DNA from 2 places in the Lysinibacillus sp. G01H genome. Region 2 is predicted to be linked to the other one. Evidence: predicted binding sites of a transcription regulator. Region 2 holds the regulator's gene; the other holds the start of a gene.
What was found. Region 2 encodes CtsR, which represses protease genes until heat stress. Its sites were predicted from a motif close to ATGGTCAATAAAGGTCAAACA; they were not measured.
Positions count from the first base shown of each region.

Region 1: clpP (ATP-dependent Clp endopeptidase proteolytic subunit ClpP) is a predicted target of CtsR. The motif match lies at 4,884-4,904, and genes of this name have one in related genera.

Region 1 covers NZ_CP118397.1:3,759,821-3,767,898, reverse strand. Annotated here, with positions in the region: gene trxB (thioredoxin-disulfide reductase) at 1-51, shown strand, start outside; gene PSR12_RS19180 (NUDIX hydrolase) at 399-866, shown strand; gene rapZ (RNase adapter RapZ) at 876-1,769, shown strand; gene PSR12_RS19170 (gluconeogenesis factor YvcK family protein) at 1,774-2,769, shown strand; gene whiA (DNA-binding protein WhiA) at 2,835-3,782, shown strand; gene PSR12_RS19160 (HPr family phosphocarrier protein) at 3,895-4,152, shown strand; gene clpP (ATP-dependent Clp endopeptidase proteolytic subunit ClpP) at 4,207-4,797, opposite strand; tRNA gene PSR12_RS19150 (tRNA-Arg) at 5,106-5,180, shown strand; gene PSR12_RS19145 (basic amino acid ABC transporter substrate-binding protein) at 5,679-6,476, shown strand; gene PSR12_RS19140 (amino acid ABC transporter permease) at 6,563-7,273, shown strand; gene PSR12_RS19135 (amino acid ABC transporter ATP-binding protein) at 7,270-7,992, shown strand.
Region 2 covers NZ_CP118397.1:4,542,655-4,550,732, reverse strand. Annotated here, with positions in the region: gene PSR12_RS23940 (methyl-accepting chemotaxis protein) at 1-333, opposite strand, end outside; partial or broken gene PSR12_RS23935 (protoglobin domain-containing protein) at 454-999, opposite strand; gene PSR12_RS23160 (hypothetical protein) at 1,285-1,494, shown strand; gene corA (magnesium/cobalt transporter CorA) at 1,538-2,500, opposite strand; gene PSR12_RS23150 (class I SAM-dependent methyltransferase) at 2,534-3,217, opposite strand; gene PSR12_RS23145 (DUF4870 domain-containing protein) at 3,343-3,648, shown strand; gene PSR12_RS23140 (CtsR family transcriptional regulator) at 3,915-4,385, shown strand; gene PSR12_RS23135 (UvrB/UvrC motif-containing protein) at 4,399-4,941, shown strand; gene PSR12_RS23130 (protein-arginine kinase McsB) at 4,938-6,047, shown strand; gene PSR12_RS23125 (ATP-dependent Clp protease ATP-binding subunit) at 6,037-8,078, shown strand, end outside.

The DNA.
Region 1 (8,078 bases), 780 kb from region 2:
CAAGCTGTTCAACATTATGTAGAAGAGCTATTAGAGAAAATTAATGCCTAATATGGCTATTTTAAGGAAAAAAATACAATTTTAATGTGGTTTTAATATTGCTGTAACTTGAATGACATATAAAAGGTGTATGATTAAAAATGTAATTAGCAATCCCCCTTTTATTTTGTTTAGTAGGTTGTTTCCGCCTCCAATAGGTGGGAGCAACCTACTTTTTTTGTGTAAAAAATCAAATAATAATATCACGAAATACGTAAATTTTGCGCAAGATGAAGTGGTTATCTTTAAATAGAACTAAATTGTTAATTGTCTGCGTACAAGAGTTGTAAATGAGGACAAAACTTACAAGGTCTTGTTATAATGAAGAGTAGAATGCAAAAGTGATTAGAGGTGTGCCTATGCAAAGAATTGCAAATTTAATTGCCGTAAAAGACGGTAAAGTATTATTACTTCAGAAACCAAGACGAGGCTGGTATGTAGCTCCAGGAGGGAAAATGGAGAGTGGCGAGTCAATCTTTGAGGCTGCTATTCGAGAGTTTCAAGAAGAGACAAACGTCATACCTTTACATGTTCATTTAAAGGGTGTTTATACGATGATCATTAAAGAAAACAATGACGTAGTGGATGAATGGATGCTCTATACATTTGTTGCCAAGGATATAGATGGAGTACCATTTGAAGAAACAAGAGAAGGCAAACTTGCATGGCACCCAGTAGAGGATTTAGCACACTTGCCAATGGCTGAAGGAGATCGAACTAATTTACAATTTGCTGTTTCGCAATCTGGCATTCAGTATGGCACGTTTGACTATACAACGAATTTTGAACTACTTCATCAGAAAATACAAATTTCAAAAGAACAATAAAGGAGTTGCATGACAGTGGTGGTTGAAGGCCAACAAAGTACACATGAATTGGTTATTATTACAGGAATGTCTGGGGCTGGGAAAACAGTAGCTATTCAAAGCTTTGAGGATTTAGGGTATTACTGTATTGATAATTTACCACCTGCGTTACTTACAACTTTTTTAACCTTATTAAGAGATTCTGGTAAAAACAGTACCCGAATTGCAGCAGTAATGGATATGCGCGGAGGCGACTTTTTTGATGCTCTAATTGGCGCATTAGACCATATACTAAAAGAAGGCGATATTGTTGCTCGTATTTTATTTTTAGATGCAGATGATGCCACATTAGTCAGACGTTATAAAGAAACAAGACGTGCACATCCATTAGCAGTGAATGGTTTACCTCTAGATGGAATTAAACAGGAACGAGTACTTTTATCTGAAGTAAAGGGTCGTGCCAATTTTGTTTATAACACATCTAACATGAAACCAAAGCAATTACGTGAAAAAATCGTCAAAGAATTTGCAAGTGAGGCAGATACTATTTTTACCGTTAACATTATGTCCTTTGGCTTTAAACATGGTATGCCGATTGATGCGGACTTAGTGTTTGATGTTCGTTTTCTTAAAAACCCGTATTATGTGGAGGAGCTACGTCCAAAAACGGGTCTTCAAACAGAGGTATCTTCTTATGTGTTAGCGTTGGAAGATACGCAAATCCTTATACAAAAACTGACGGATTTATTAGACTTTATGATTCCTCTCTATCGACAAGAAGGCAAATCACAGCTTGTTATTGCTTTTGGTTGTACTGGGGGCCAGCATCGCTCCGTGACATTAGCAGAATTTTTTGGTGCATATTTTGCGGGCAAGGAAAATACGGTTATTACGCATCGTGATATTACTCGTAGAAAGGAATGAGTGAATGGGGAAAAAGCAAACAAAGCTTGTAGTAATTGGTGGTGGCACAGGGCTCTCCACGTTACTTCGCGGGCTGAAGCATCACCCATTTGATATTACTGCTATCGTAACAGTAGCAGATGATGGTGGATCTTCAGGTCGTTTACGTGATGATTACGATATCCCACCGCCTGGTGATGTACGCAATGTGATTGCAGCATTATCAGATATTGAGCCCCTTGTAGAGCAAATGTTTCAATACCGTTTTTCGGCATCTGAAGATTTACGAGGTCACTCCTTAGGGAATTTAATGCTTACAGCCCTTACTGATATTACAGGTGATTTCAATCATGCTATCAGTGAGATGGGAAAGGTTTTAAAAGTTCATGGTCGAGTTATTCCAGCTGCAAATAAAAAAATCACCTTACATGCTGTGCTTGAGGACGGTTCAATTATCGAGGGAGAATCAAAAATCCCGACAGCGACAAAACGCATTAATCGCGTTTTTTTAGTACCTGAAAATGTGCAACCGTTACCAGAAGCTATTCGTGCAATACTTCGTGCAGACTATATTTTAATAGGACCAGGAAGCTTATATACCAGTATTATTCCGAATTTGCTTGTTAAGGAAATAGGTGAAGCAGTTGTTAAGGCTAAAGGAAGAAAAATATATGTTTGTAATTTAATGACACAAAAGGGTGAAACCATTTCTTATACAGCAGGCGATCATGTAACAGCCATACATAGGCATGTTGGCCATGATTTTATCGATTCCATTTTAGTAAATGATGAAGAACTCCCTAACCCTGTAAAAGAACTGTATAAAGAAGAAAGAGCGGAACCAGTAACATTTGATGTGGCAAAGCTTGAAAGTATGGGATTAGAAGTTATCAAACGAGACATTGCTACAATTCGACCAGATGGAACGGTTCGACATAATGCTACAAATGTTGCAGAATGGCTGGTAGATTATGCTGATATTTACCATCAAAAAGTAAGAGGACCAATAATAGAAACATAATGGCTTTATTGTATATGGTAAGATGAACATATACATAGAAATCATGATTGAAAGGGGGGCGTGATATGTCTTTTGCTTCTGAAACAAAAAAAGAATTGACACAAATAGAAGCGGACAATCATTGTATGAAAGCAGAAGTTTCTGCCCTAATTCGTATGAATGGTTCATTATCCTTTGCAAATAAACAACTAAGCTTAGACGTGCAAACCGAAAACGCTGCAATTGCCAGAAGACTATATACGATTATGAAAAAATTGTATCCGTACAATGTGGAATTACTTGTTCGTAAGAAGATGCGATTGAAAAAAAATAACGTGTATATATGCCGTGTAAGAGAAGGGGCACGTGAGCTATTAATTGATTTAGAAATCATCTCAGACGACTTTCAATTTAACCATACTATCTCAAGAAAGCTCATTCAAAAGAGTGGCCAAAAAAGAGCTTATTTAAGAGGAGCCTTTTTAGCAGGAGGTTCCGTCAATAATCCAGAAACATCGGCTTATCATTTAGAGGTTTATTCTTTATATAAAGAACATGGTGAGGCATTAATGGATTTAATGAATGAATTTGAACTCAATGCCAAAACAATTGAACGTAAAAAGGGCTTTGTGACTTACTTAAAGGAAGCGGAAAAAATTTCAGATTTCCTTAATATTGTTGGCGCGCATCAGGCTATGATGAAATTTGAAGATGTTCGGATTTTGCGAGATATGCGTAATAGTGTCAACCGTATTGTGAACTGTGAAACTGCCAATTTAAATAAAACCATTGGAGCAGCATTACGGCAGGTTGAGAATATTCGATTTATTGAAAATTCAATTGGTCTTGATCAACTACCAGAGAAGCTTCGTGAAATAGCACGTCTCCGTGTTGAATACCAAGATGTGACATTAAAAGAGCTTGGTGAAATGGTATCTAGTGGAACGGTTAGTAAATCAGGTGTTAACCATCGATTGAGAAAAATTGATGAGATTGCGGATGCATTAAGGCGTGGTGAAAAAATAGGTGGTTAAGTTATCATACTTTTCAGGTATGAATGTCATGCTAATCGCTTATTGTTCTTTTGCCAGTAAGTAAGGTAAGATAAAACTAACAGACGAACGGTAGTGAAGGGGAGTTTTGAGAATGATTGAGAGAAGAGTCCAGGTTAAATTAAAATTAGGACTACAAGCTAGACAAGCAGCACTATTTGTGCAGGAAGCAAATCGTTTTAGTGCTGATATCTTTCTAGAAAAAGATGAGAAAAAAGTAAATGCCAAATCCATTATGGGTGTTATGAGCTTAGCAGTTGCTAAAGGTACCGAAGTGACTTTAAGCAGTGAAGGTAACGATGCTGAGCAAGCGGTTACAGCATTAGCAACAATTATTGAAAATGAAGATTAACACTCATTAAATACAAAAGGCATCACAGAGCAATTCTGTGATGCCTTTTATTTTTTATTTATTATCGCTACGGTGCATGATATGATCGATTAAACCGTATTCTTTTGCACGTTCAGCAGTCATGAAGTTATCGCGATCTGTGTCTCTTGCAATGACTTCAAGTGGTTGACCAGTGCGTTCAGATAAAATGCCATTTAATTTCTCGCGTAAGAATAGAATACGTTTAGCAGCAATTTCAATTTCTGTCGCTTGACCTTGTGCACCACCTAATGGTTGGTGAATCATGACTTCAGCATTTGGTAAGGCAAAACGTTTACCAGGTTCTCCAGCTGCAAGTAGGAAAGCACCCATTGATGCAGCCATACCAATACAAATTGTTTGGACCTGTGGTTTAATGATTTGCATTGTGTCATAGATAGCCATACCAGCCGTAATGGATCCACCAGGTGAGTTAATATAAAGAGAGATATCTTTATCTGGATCTTCTGCCTGTAGGAAAAGAAGCTGAGCGACAATGGAGTTAGCAACATTGTCATCAATAGCACTTCCTAAAAGGATAATACGGTCTTTAAGTAGACGTGAATAAATGTCATATGCACGCTCACCACGACTAGTTTGTTCAATAACTGTAGGAATTAAATTCATGTTAAATCCTCCTTAAAAAGCTAAATTCGAATACCTTTGCTGAAAATTTTCCTTTGTATTTCAGCTGTATCCTTATCATACACATTATAGTCAGGGAAGGTCAAATATTAACCCTGCTAAAGTGAAATTAAAAAAATAAAATGTTTTTGCATTCTATGGTTGAATTATATAGGATAGGCTTGTATAATGATTAAGGTTATAAGGTTTAAAGTACAGGTCACTATTTTGCAGGTATGCTTCAAAAATGAGGGTTATCTACATCATGCTTTTCGTAAGCCTAGAGTGAGTACTTTTTTTTTGTGTCTTTTGCCCTCGTGGTGTAATGGATAACACGTAAGATTCCGGTTCTTGCACTGGGGGTTCGATTCCCTCCGAGGGCGCCATTTTACTGATTAATTGATATACTGTTATAGCTCATCTCCTAATAAGTAGTTTAGCAGCCTGCTTACTGGAGATCGAGAGGAAGAATAAAGGGAATACTGTCCTAGTTGGCATTATTCCCCTATTTATTCCTTTCAAACCTTCAAAAAAGCAACAACTCCAAATTATTTTTTAGTGAACATACTGTACGTGAGACTAGAAATAGTCGAAAAAAAGAATCCTATCTGAGGGGATTCTTTTTTTTTGCCTAAATTTATCGAAATTTGGCATGGTTCTCATTGTATATATATTAGTTTTAGGTTAATTTTCTTGTTATTTATACATATTTTTTCAAATTATATGAATTTAATATAAATTTATATGAAAAAATATTTAATTTTATGCGAAAAGTTGTTGTCTAAATACTATAATGTTAATATAATTGACCTAATAGTCTAACATTTCCGAATTGCGAAAAATAATACGTAATTCGGAAAATTATCGAACTAGGGGGAAATACAATGAAAAAAACAGGTTGGATGTTACTGATGATAATTGCAGCATTAACATTAGCACTTGCAGGATGTGGTACAAAAGATGATGCATCTTCAGGTAGCTCATCTTCAGAAGATGGTGGAGATGGCAAAAAAGTTTATAAAGTAGGTACTGAGGCTACTTTTGCACCATTTGAATCTGTTGACGATTCAGGGAAAATTGTAGGGATTGATGTCGATATTTTACAAGCTATTGCAGATGAGATGGACTTTGAGGTTGAGTGGAATAATATTGGATGGGAGCCAGTGTTCCAAACAATTAAAAACGGTGAAACAGATATCGGTGCTTCTGGAATCACAATTACGGAAGAGCGTAAAGAATCATTTGATTTTACAGAACCGTATTATGAGTCTCAGTTATTAATTGTTGTGAAAGAAGATTCAAAAATTAAATCTCTTGATGAATTAAAAGATAAAAAAGTATCTGTACAAATTAATGCTACTGGTCATATGGCGGCGAAAAAGCTACAAGGGGAAGCAAGTACAAATATTATGGCTTTTGAAAGTCAGCCAATCGCTATTCAAGAAATGTTAAATGGGAATGTTGACGCAGCTATCGGAGATAACGCAGTAGTTTATGAATATATCAAAGCTCACCCAGATCAAAAACTAAAAGTAATTGAAGATGATGCATTCGAAAAAGAATACTATGGCTTCATGGTTCAAAAAGGAAATAAAGAATTGCTAGATAAATTAAACGAAGGTCTTAAAAAAGTTAAAGAAAACGGTAAATTAAAAGAAATTACAGGCATTGATTTTCAATAAAAATGAATGAAATGATGCTATTAACATAGTAACTGTGCTAACGGCTCATTTATTAATCGTAATTTAAAGGGGAATGGGGTTTTCGGATGGACATCTTTGACTTACGCTGGGACATTGTCTGGAACTACCGAGATATGTTTATACGAGGTATTGGCGTAACACTTATTTTGACACTTAGTGGTTATTTTGGCGGTATTCTATTAGGGCTATTTTTAGGCCTTGGAAAATTATCGAGTAAGAAATGGATTTATTGGCCATCTAAACTATATATCGATTTATTCCGTGGAACACCGATGCTTGTACAAATCTTGTTAATTCACTTAGCAGTTATTCCAACAATTTTTGGTCATTCTTTAGGTTATATGGTATCAGGGATTACAGCGCTTATTTTAAACTGTGCTGCTTATAATGCGGAAATTTTCCGTGCAGGGATTCAAAGTATTGCAAAAGGGCAAATGGAGGCTGCTCGTTCTCTTGGATTAACGCATAACCAAGCAATGCGTAAGGTCATTTTGCCTCAAGCTTTTAGACGTATGATTCCGCCATTGGGGAATGAATTTATTGCATTATTAAAAGATTCTTCACTCGTAACTGTAATTGCAGCACCAGATATTTTATATGCTAGTAAGGTCGTAGCTGGTGCAAGCTTCCGCTTCTGGGAACCGTATATCGTTGCAGCATTATTATATTTAGTGTTGACATATGGTGTAACGAAGATTGTAGCATTTATCGAGAAACGATTTAGCAATAGTTACGTCCCTCGTAAAGCTAAGGTAGAAGGGCGGGAAGCAAGATGATAAGAATTGAAAACCTACACAAATACTTTGGCAAGCTTGAAGTATTAAAAGGAATCGATTATGAAATTCAAGAAAAACAAGTTGTCTGTGTTATTGGGCCATCTGGTTCAGGAAAAAGTACATTTCTCCGTTGTATCAATATGTTAGAAGAAGTAACGGATGGTGCTATTTATATTGAAAATGTAAAAATTAATGATCCTAAAACGAATATCAATGAAATACGCGCTGAAGTGGGTATGGTGTTCCAACAATTTAACTTATTCCCGCATATGACTGTTATCGATAATGTCACGATGGCACCTATGCAAATTCGTAAAATGAGTCGTACAGACGCAGAAGCTCTAGGACATGAACTATTAAACAAGGTTGGGCTCGACAGCAAGGCCTATAATTATCCTGAGCAGCTTTCTGGTGGTCAGCAACAGCGTGTGGCGATTGCTCGTGCCTTAGCAATGAAGCCAAAAGCTATTTTATTTGACGAACCAACTTCAGCCCTTGACCCTGAAATGGTAAAAGAGGTGCTCGATGTTATGAAAAATCTAGCAGCTGAAGGGATGACAATGGTTGTTGTGACACATGAAATGGGCTTTGCTCGTGAAGTAGGCGATCGAGTAGTCTTCATGGATGGGGGCTATATTGTAGAAGAAGGGTCTCCAGAGGAACTATTCGGTAATCCACAAAGCGACCGTACGAAAGCGTTTTTAGGAAAAGTATTATAAAGCAGAAAAAGCGAACGAGCATGTCGTTCGCTTTTTTTGTGCTAAAAACAACAGAGCATGGTGAATATTCACCATGCTCTGTTGTT
Region 2 (8,078 bases):
AGCAAGTTTACGAACTTCCTCAGCCACCACTGCAAAACCTTTCCCATGTTCTCCAGCTCGAGCAGCTTCAATAGAAGCATTTAATGCTAATAAATTGGTTTGATCAGCAATGCCTGTAACTAGCCCAACGATTTCAGAAATTTTTTGAGAAGAGGTACGTAGTTGGTTCATCGTTACTTCAAGACCATTGACACTTTGCAAAATAACTTGGATTAAATCATTTTGTTCTTTCAATTGCTGTTGGCCTCGTCTTGATTTTTCTTGTGTATCTGCTACGAAACTCAATCCTTGCTTGGTTGCTACAGCAATATCATCTGTTTGTGAGGAAATCACTAATAGTGATGCGGCTGTTTCTTCACTAATGGCATTAAGCTCCTCTGCAGTACTTTGGATCGTCGTTACAAGGGAATTTTTTGTTGCATCTGCTGCTGAGCGAATACGTTCTTCCTCTTTTTCATATGCCTCAATCACGAGTTGTTGCTCAAAATTAATGATTTTACAAAAAGCGTTTATAGCACGAATAGCATCTGTTTTGGAAATATCTACCTCGTTCACAAAGTTTGCAAAAGTAGTAGTGAGTGACTGGAATGAGGCAATATACCACTTTGATTGCAAGCCAATTCGAACGTGAGTCTCAGCAATGGCTTTTCGTTCAGCAATATAGGCATCATTAATATGACTTTCAAAAATGTCACTTAAATGTTTATGTAACGTAATTTTTAAACGATCAATATGTGATGTTTTATTAATAATATCAAGTAAATCTTGGCTCAAACTAATGGCTGCATAAAATTTCTCCACCATTTCAGGAATTAAGTCTTTAGCTAAAGGCTGTAGTTGCTTAATGATAGCTAAATCCTCAAGAGTTAAATTTAAAAGTTGTAATTGTTTTTGAAGGTTGGGGTGGTTCAATACATCTAATTGTACACTGCTCTTAAAATTTTCAGGTGTTAATGTAATTGCGTAGCTAGCACTACTATTTTTTGAAAACCAACTCATTATTATTTGCTCCATTCTTAATATCCATAATAAATTGTAAGTAAATAAGCACTTTTGAAATTTGTTAGGTTTGTAAATTTAATAAATAAATGGTATTAAATCTATTTTACTATTATTTGCTGAATATTTGGTTAAAAAATTGGTTATTTCTTTATTTTTTTTACTTTATTGTTAGTCCAAATGGTGAAGCAATGTAAATTTGAATTTAAAATAGGAAACCTGTAAAATACGAACTGTTTAGCAATATAAAAATCGTACGAAAATAAAAATGGAAGGAGGGGTGGTATGGAGAAAAAACGTTTTAAATTTGTTATTCCTGTTATGGTGATTGTTGCCATTGGCTCTGTTTATATGCTACGAAACTATCATGCTGAGGTACCAGATATTGAGCAATTATTAATTACAATATGTGCAGCTTTGGGATCAGGGGTATTAGCGTACTTTTTATTTCCACAGCAAGGTGATAATAAGATTGATGACAGAGGACCATATTAATAGATTAAAAAACTGCTCGTTTTTATTAAAACGAGCAGTCTTTTTATGGTTTAAACAGTTTAAACCAGCCTTTATGTTTAAAGACGGCCAACATAAAGATAACGATAATTATCATAATCCCGAGTACAATAAAATAGCTGTATTGCCCATGTAGCTCAGGCATGTTATCGAAATTCATCCCATACACACCAGCAATGAAAGTAAGTGGTATAAAGATAGTTGATACAATTGTTAAAGTCATCATAATACCGTTCATTCGGCTAGAACTCATAGCCATATAACTATCTCGCATATCTGCTGTAAGCTCTCGATTAGATTCAACCATCTCTGTTAGCTTAAGTAGATGGTCGTAGATATCTCCAAAATAAGCTCTCTCCGATTTTTTTAGTGAGAAACGGTAAGAATTAAGAATGCGATATAAAAGGTCACGCATTGGTAAAATAGTACGTCTTAAGTCAAGCAAGTCACTACGGAACTCGAAGACAATTTTCATGGCATTTACATTACTTTGGTATGTAAGTTCACCTTCTAAAGCATTTAGATGATCTTCAATTTTGTAAACGAGTGGAAAATAACTATCAACAATTTTATCAATGGTTTGATACGTTAGGTATACAGTACCTCGCTCCCAATTCTTCGGTTGGTTTTCCAGCATTTTTTGCACCTTCTCTATCTCAGGGACAGGATTTTTATGGAAGGTTATGATGAATTTATTGGAGGCAAAAATATTAACCTCCTCCGCAGCTAACGTCTCTTCGTTTACTCGATGAATGACAAAGAAATGAAAATCATCATAGAAATCGAGCTTAGGACGCTGCAACCTCATTAAGCAATCTTCAATAGCAAGAGGGTGAAAGTGGAAAAATGTATCCAACAATAATTCTTCCTCCGCTGTAGGACAATTAAAATCAACCCAATACCATTCAAATTCTTGCTGATGTATCTCTTCTAATGGAAAATCCTTTAACAATTGTTGCTGCTTTGTAATGCCGATGGTGCTTATCACGGTTTTCACCTCAAATTATTTACTACAAAATAGTTAGCGATCCTCTTTAAAGCATACCCAACCACCGAACAAAGTAGTGGCAAAAAATCTAGAAGGTTTAGTAAAGCCCGCACTTTGTAAAAGTGTTAAAATTTCCTCTTCACTCATAAAAGAAAGGGAACGAATGGATTTTTCCATCTCTGCTACTTCGGATAAAGAAAGTCTAGTATGCTGTAGCCAATAAGAACGCCATAAATCAAATTGTAGTTCTGTTTCTAAAGATCCTAGCTGACCATATTTTGAAACAAGGACAAACGGTGCTCCAGGTTTCAAATATCTTGCTATTGCTTTTATTGTTTCTAGCTTTTCTTTATAATCGTGAATAAAATGCAAGACGAGAACACAACTTGCTGCATCATACTGAGTAGAGGACAGCGAAGCATCTAGTATTGTAGCCTGATGGAATGACATATTATTTGGTAGAGTGAGCAAACGCTCTTTAGCTATAGTAAGCATGGATTCTGATGGATCAATGCCAGTAAATGACCAGTGAGGTCTTCCTTCTGCAAGCTGTATAATTTCATTGCCACTCCCTGCTCCCACGACTAACATGTTAGCATTTTCTGATAGCCTAGAATGATAAAAAGTTTGTATTAAACGTAGCATGGTATCATAACTAGGCAATGTACGGCGAATACCCTTTTCATATTCATTTGCTAATGTGTTGTTAAATTCCAACGCTCCTCACAGCCTTTCAAAAAAATTTTAAAAAATCCTTCTTAATGTGAAACTATTGCGGGTATAGTTCCGTAAATAGTAGTACATAAAACATAGAATAAAGTTCAAAGAAAGGGTTGATATATATGGAGTCTAAATGGTCTAAAGTAATCATACACGCAAGTGCATTTTTTGCGCCATGGTTAGTGCCCATTATTTTCTTTTTAATTAGTTCGGATGAGGAAATAAAGGCAATTTCTATTCAAGCACTGCTATTCCAAATTGTCATGGGTGTTTTAATTGCTATCTCTGTTGTTTTAAGCTTTGTCCTTATTGGCTTACCATTTTTAATCATTTTCGGCATTATGCTATTTGTGGTACCGATTATCGGTATCGTAAAAGCATTGTCTGATGAACCTTGGCGTTATCCAATTGTTGGTCGCTGGGTATAATTTTCATAGACGCAAGTATATGCTAGTTGCATATGCTTGCGTTTTTTCTATGACGAATAAGGGTACATTAGGTGTATGAGGAAATTATTAAACCGTAAACAAATGATCGAAAAGTGCCTTTTTCGTTTATTAAAAAGCCATTTTCAAGACTTTCCACTTTTCTATGGGCGAAATCATTGCAATTTTTTTCAAGCGTTTTGTATAATATACTCAAAGAAAGTCAAAGATAGTCAAAGTCAGTGAAGCAAGCGAGGTGTATTCCTAAAATGCGTAATATATCAGACATCATAGAGGGTTACTTAAAGCAAGTACTTGAATTAGGTGGGGAAGGGCATATTGAAATTAAACGTAGTGAAATTGCTGATAAATTTCAATGTGTACCATCACAAATAAATTATGTTATTAATACAAGATTTACTGCCGAGCGGGGTTACCTTGTTGAGAGCAAACGTGGTGGTGGTGGATACATTCGAATTTTACGTGTCCGCGCGAATTCACAGATTGATTTGATCGACGATGTTCTCAGGCAAATTGAAGGTGGGGCATCACAAACGATGGCAGAAGATTTGGTTTATCGACTCATTGATGAGCAGGTAATTTCCAAGCGAGAAGCGAAATTAATGTTAGCAGCAATTGATCGCTCCACGATCGACTTGCATCTCCCATTAAGAGATGTCATTCGATCAAAAATATTGCGAGCAATGCTGACAACAATAAAATATGAACAACAAAAATAGTGAGGTGATGGAAATGATATGCGAACATTGTAAACAACGTAATGCGACAGTTACAGTAACACAAGTTCAAAGTGGGCAAAAAGTAGAGCATCATTATTGTGACGTCTGCGCCTCACAATTCCATCCATTTCATGCAGAGTTTAAACAAGAGCCAGTATCTATTCAACAGTTATTGTCTAACTGGTTTGGCTCTCCTACATGGCAAAAGGTGGGGGAAAAACAACAGGTACAACCACAGCAGCAAACATGCCCACAATGTGGATTTTCGTATAAGCAATTTTTAAAAGAAGGAAAATTCGGGTGCCCAAGCTGTTATGACACATTTGGAGATCATTTGCCAAAGCTTTTTAATCGTATTCAGGCAGGTCCACAACACATTGGTAAAATGCCTGGTGCTCGCAGTAATGTGTATGTTATTAAAAAGCAAATAGAGGATATCCGCAAGCGTATGAAATCCGCCGTAGATGAAGAAAAGTTTGAAGAAGCGGCGAAGCTACGTGATGAAGTCAAAGAGCTAGAGAAGCATCTACAATTTGAAGGTGGTGATGTGACATGATGATTGAATCATTTTTAGAGCGTGCGACACCAACATGGATGCATATCAAAGATGATTACTCAGATATCGTCATTAGTACACGGATCCGCCTTGCACGAAATTTAGATGGCTATCGTTTTCCATTAGCATTTTCAGAAAATGAGGCACTGCAAGTGGAACAGGCCGTTACACATGCAATCAGCGATAGCCCAACGCTTCAAAATGATTATGCTTATTTTGCTATAAAGGATTTAACCCCTTTACAGCGTCAAATTCTTGTAGAAAAGCATTTGATTAGCCCGCAACTGGCTAAAAAAGAGCAAGTGGGCTCTATACTACTCTCTGAAGATGAATCCGTTAGCATTATGGTGAATGAAGAGGATCATTTACGCATTCAATGTATGACAGCAAGTTTTCAACTTCAAAGTGCCTATGAACAAGCAAATAAGATTGATCGTATCCTAGAGAAAGTATTACCATATGCTTTTCGAGATACTTTTGGTTATTTAACAAGCTGTCCAACGAATATTGGTACGGGGCTACGAGCATCCGTCATGATGCATTTACCCGCTCTTACATTAACTGGGCAAATGAATCAAATTATAAATGCCATGACACGCTTAGGAATGACTGTAAGAGGTATATATGGTGAAGGAAGCGAAAATTTAGGGAATGTTTATCAAGTCTCTAACCAAATTACACTTGGGAAGACAGAGGAAGATATATTAGCAGATATACAAAGTGTCGCTGAAAAGATTATTCAAAAAGAGCGACATGCAAGAGGTAAATTAATGGAAAAGGCAGAGCTTGCGCTAGAAGATCGCGTATATCGAGCTTTAGGCACACTTACACATGCAAGGATTTTAACAAGTGAGGAAGCTGCTACTTGCCTATCTAATGTTCGTTTAGGAGTAGATTTACAATTGATTGATGGTATACAAGCAACGACCTTAAATGAATGTGTTGTTAGTATGCAACCAGGTTTTTTACAGCACTATGCAGGTGAGGCATTACCACCTGCTGAACGGGATCGTGTACGAGCGGAGATGCTTCGTGAGACATTATCCCAAGAACATGCGAATAAGCCTATAAATGGGGAAAAAGGAGAGGATTTATATGATGTTTAATCGTTTTACACAACGCGCGCAAAAAGTATTACAGCTTGCTCAGGAAGAGGCTATTCGTTGGAAGCACGAATCTATCGGTACAGAGCATATTCTATTAGGGCTTATACGTGAAGGCGGCGGTATTGCTGCGAAAGCGTTAGAAGCCATTGATATTAGTCCTCAAACGATTGAAGCTGGCATTGAAGAATTAGTTGGTAAGGGCAAAGAAGATGTCGGTCCAATCGTTCATTATACGCCAAGAGCTAAAAAAGTAATTGAATTATCTGTTGATGAGTCACGTAAATTGGGTCACTCCTATATCGGTACAGAGCATTTATTATTGGCGCTTATACGTGAGGGTGAGGGCGTGGCAGCTCGCGTTTTAAACAATGCGGGAGTCGGCTTAAATAAAGCTCGCCAGCAAGTATTATTGCTATTAGGTAATAATGATAATGCACAATCTGGCCAACAAGCAGCTCAAGCTGCCAATACACCAACATTAGATAGCCTAGCACGTGATTTAACACAAATTGCACGTGAAGGTACATTAGACCCTGTCATTGGCCGAAGCAAGGAAATTACACGAGTTATTGAGGTTTTATCGCGTCGTACGAAAAATAACCCTGTATTGATTGGTGAGCCAGGTGTTGGTAAAACAGCGATTGCTGAAGGATTGGCACAGCAAATTATTAATAATGAAGTTCCAGAAATCCTTCGTGACAAACGTGTAATGACCTTAGATATGGGGACAGTTGTTGCAGGTACAAAATATCGTGGAGAATTTGAAGATCGTTTGAAAAAAGTGATGGATGAAATTCGCCAAGCAGGCAACATCATTTTATTTATTGACGAATTGCATACATTAATTGGCGCGGGTGGTGCTGAAGGTGCGATTGATGCATCAAATATCTTAAAACCATCTTTAGCACGTGGTGAACTTCAATGTATTGGTGCCACAACACTTGATGAGTACCGCAAGTACATTGAAAAGGATGCAGCCTTAGAGCGTCGTTTCCAACCAATCCAAGTGGATGAGCCGACAGTGGAAGAGGCTATTCTAATTATTCAAGGCTTACGCGATCGTTATGAAGCGCATCACCGTGTGAAAATTACAGATGAAGCGATTGAAGCAGCGGCCAAAATGAGTGATAGATATATTTCTGACCGATTCTTACCAGATAAAGCGATTGACTTAATCGATGAAGCGGGTTCTAAAGTACGCTTACGCTCATTCGCAGTGCCACCAAACTTAAAGGCGCTTGAGGATAAGCTTGAAAATGTTCGTTCTGAAAAAAATGCAGCCGTATCAGGTCAAGAATTTGAAAAGGCAGCAGCACTAAGAGATACAGAGCAAAAGCTGAAGGATGAAATTGAAGCTACCCGAAAAAATTGGAAAGAAGAGCAAGGTAAAGCCGAATCTAAAGTAACTGTGGATGATGTAGCAGCAGTTGTCTCAATGTGGACAGGAATTCCAGTAGCTAAAATTGCTTCTGAAGAATCTTCCAAGTTATTACAGCTCGAAGAAGAGTTACACAAACGTGTAGTAGGGCAAGGAGAAGCGGTAGAAGCAATTTCTCGTGCAATACGTCGTGCAAGAGCAGGCCTAAAGGATCCAAAACGACCAATTGGTTCATTTATCTTCTTAGGACCTACAGGCGTTGGTAAAACAGAGCTTGCAAGAGCACTTGCTGAAGTAATGTTTGGCGATGAGGATGCGATGATTCGTGTTGATATGTCCGAGTATATGGAGAAACATTCGACTTCTCGTCTAGTAGGTTCACCTCCAGGCTATGTAGGCTTCGATGATGGTGGCCAACTGACAGAGAAAGTTCGTCGTAAGCCATATTCAGTCGTTTTATTAGATGAAATTGAAAAGGCACACCCTGATGTATTCAATATTCTATTACAAGTGCTTGAAGATGGTCGTTTAACAGACTCTAAGGGACGTGTAGTAGACTTCCGCAATACAGTGGTCATTATGACTTCAAACGTTGGTGCGGATGCATTAAAATACCAAAAGAGCCTTGGTTTCAATGTAGGCGGTGCAGAGTC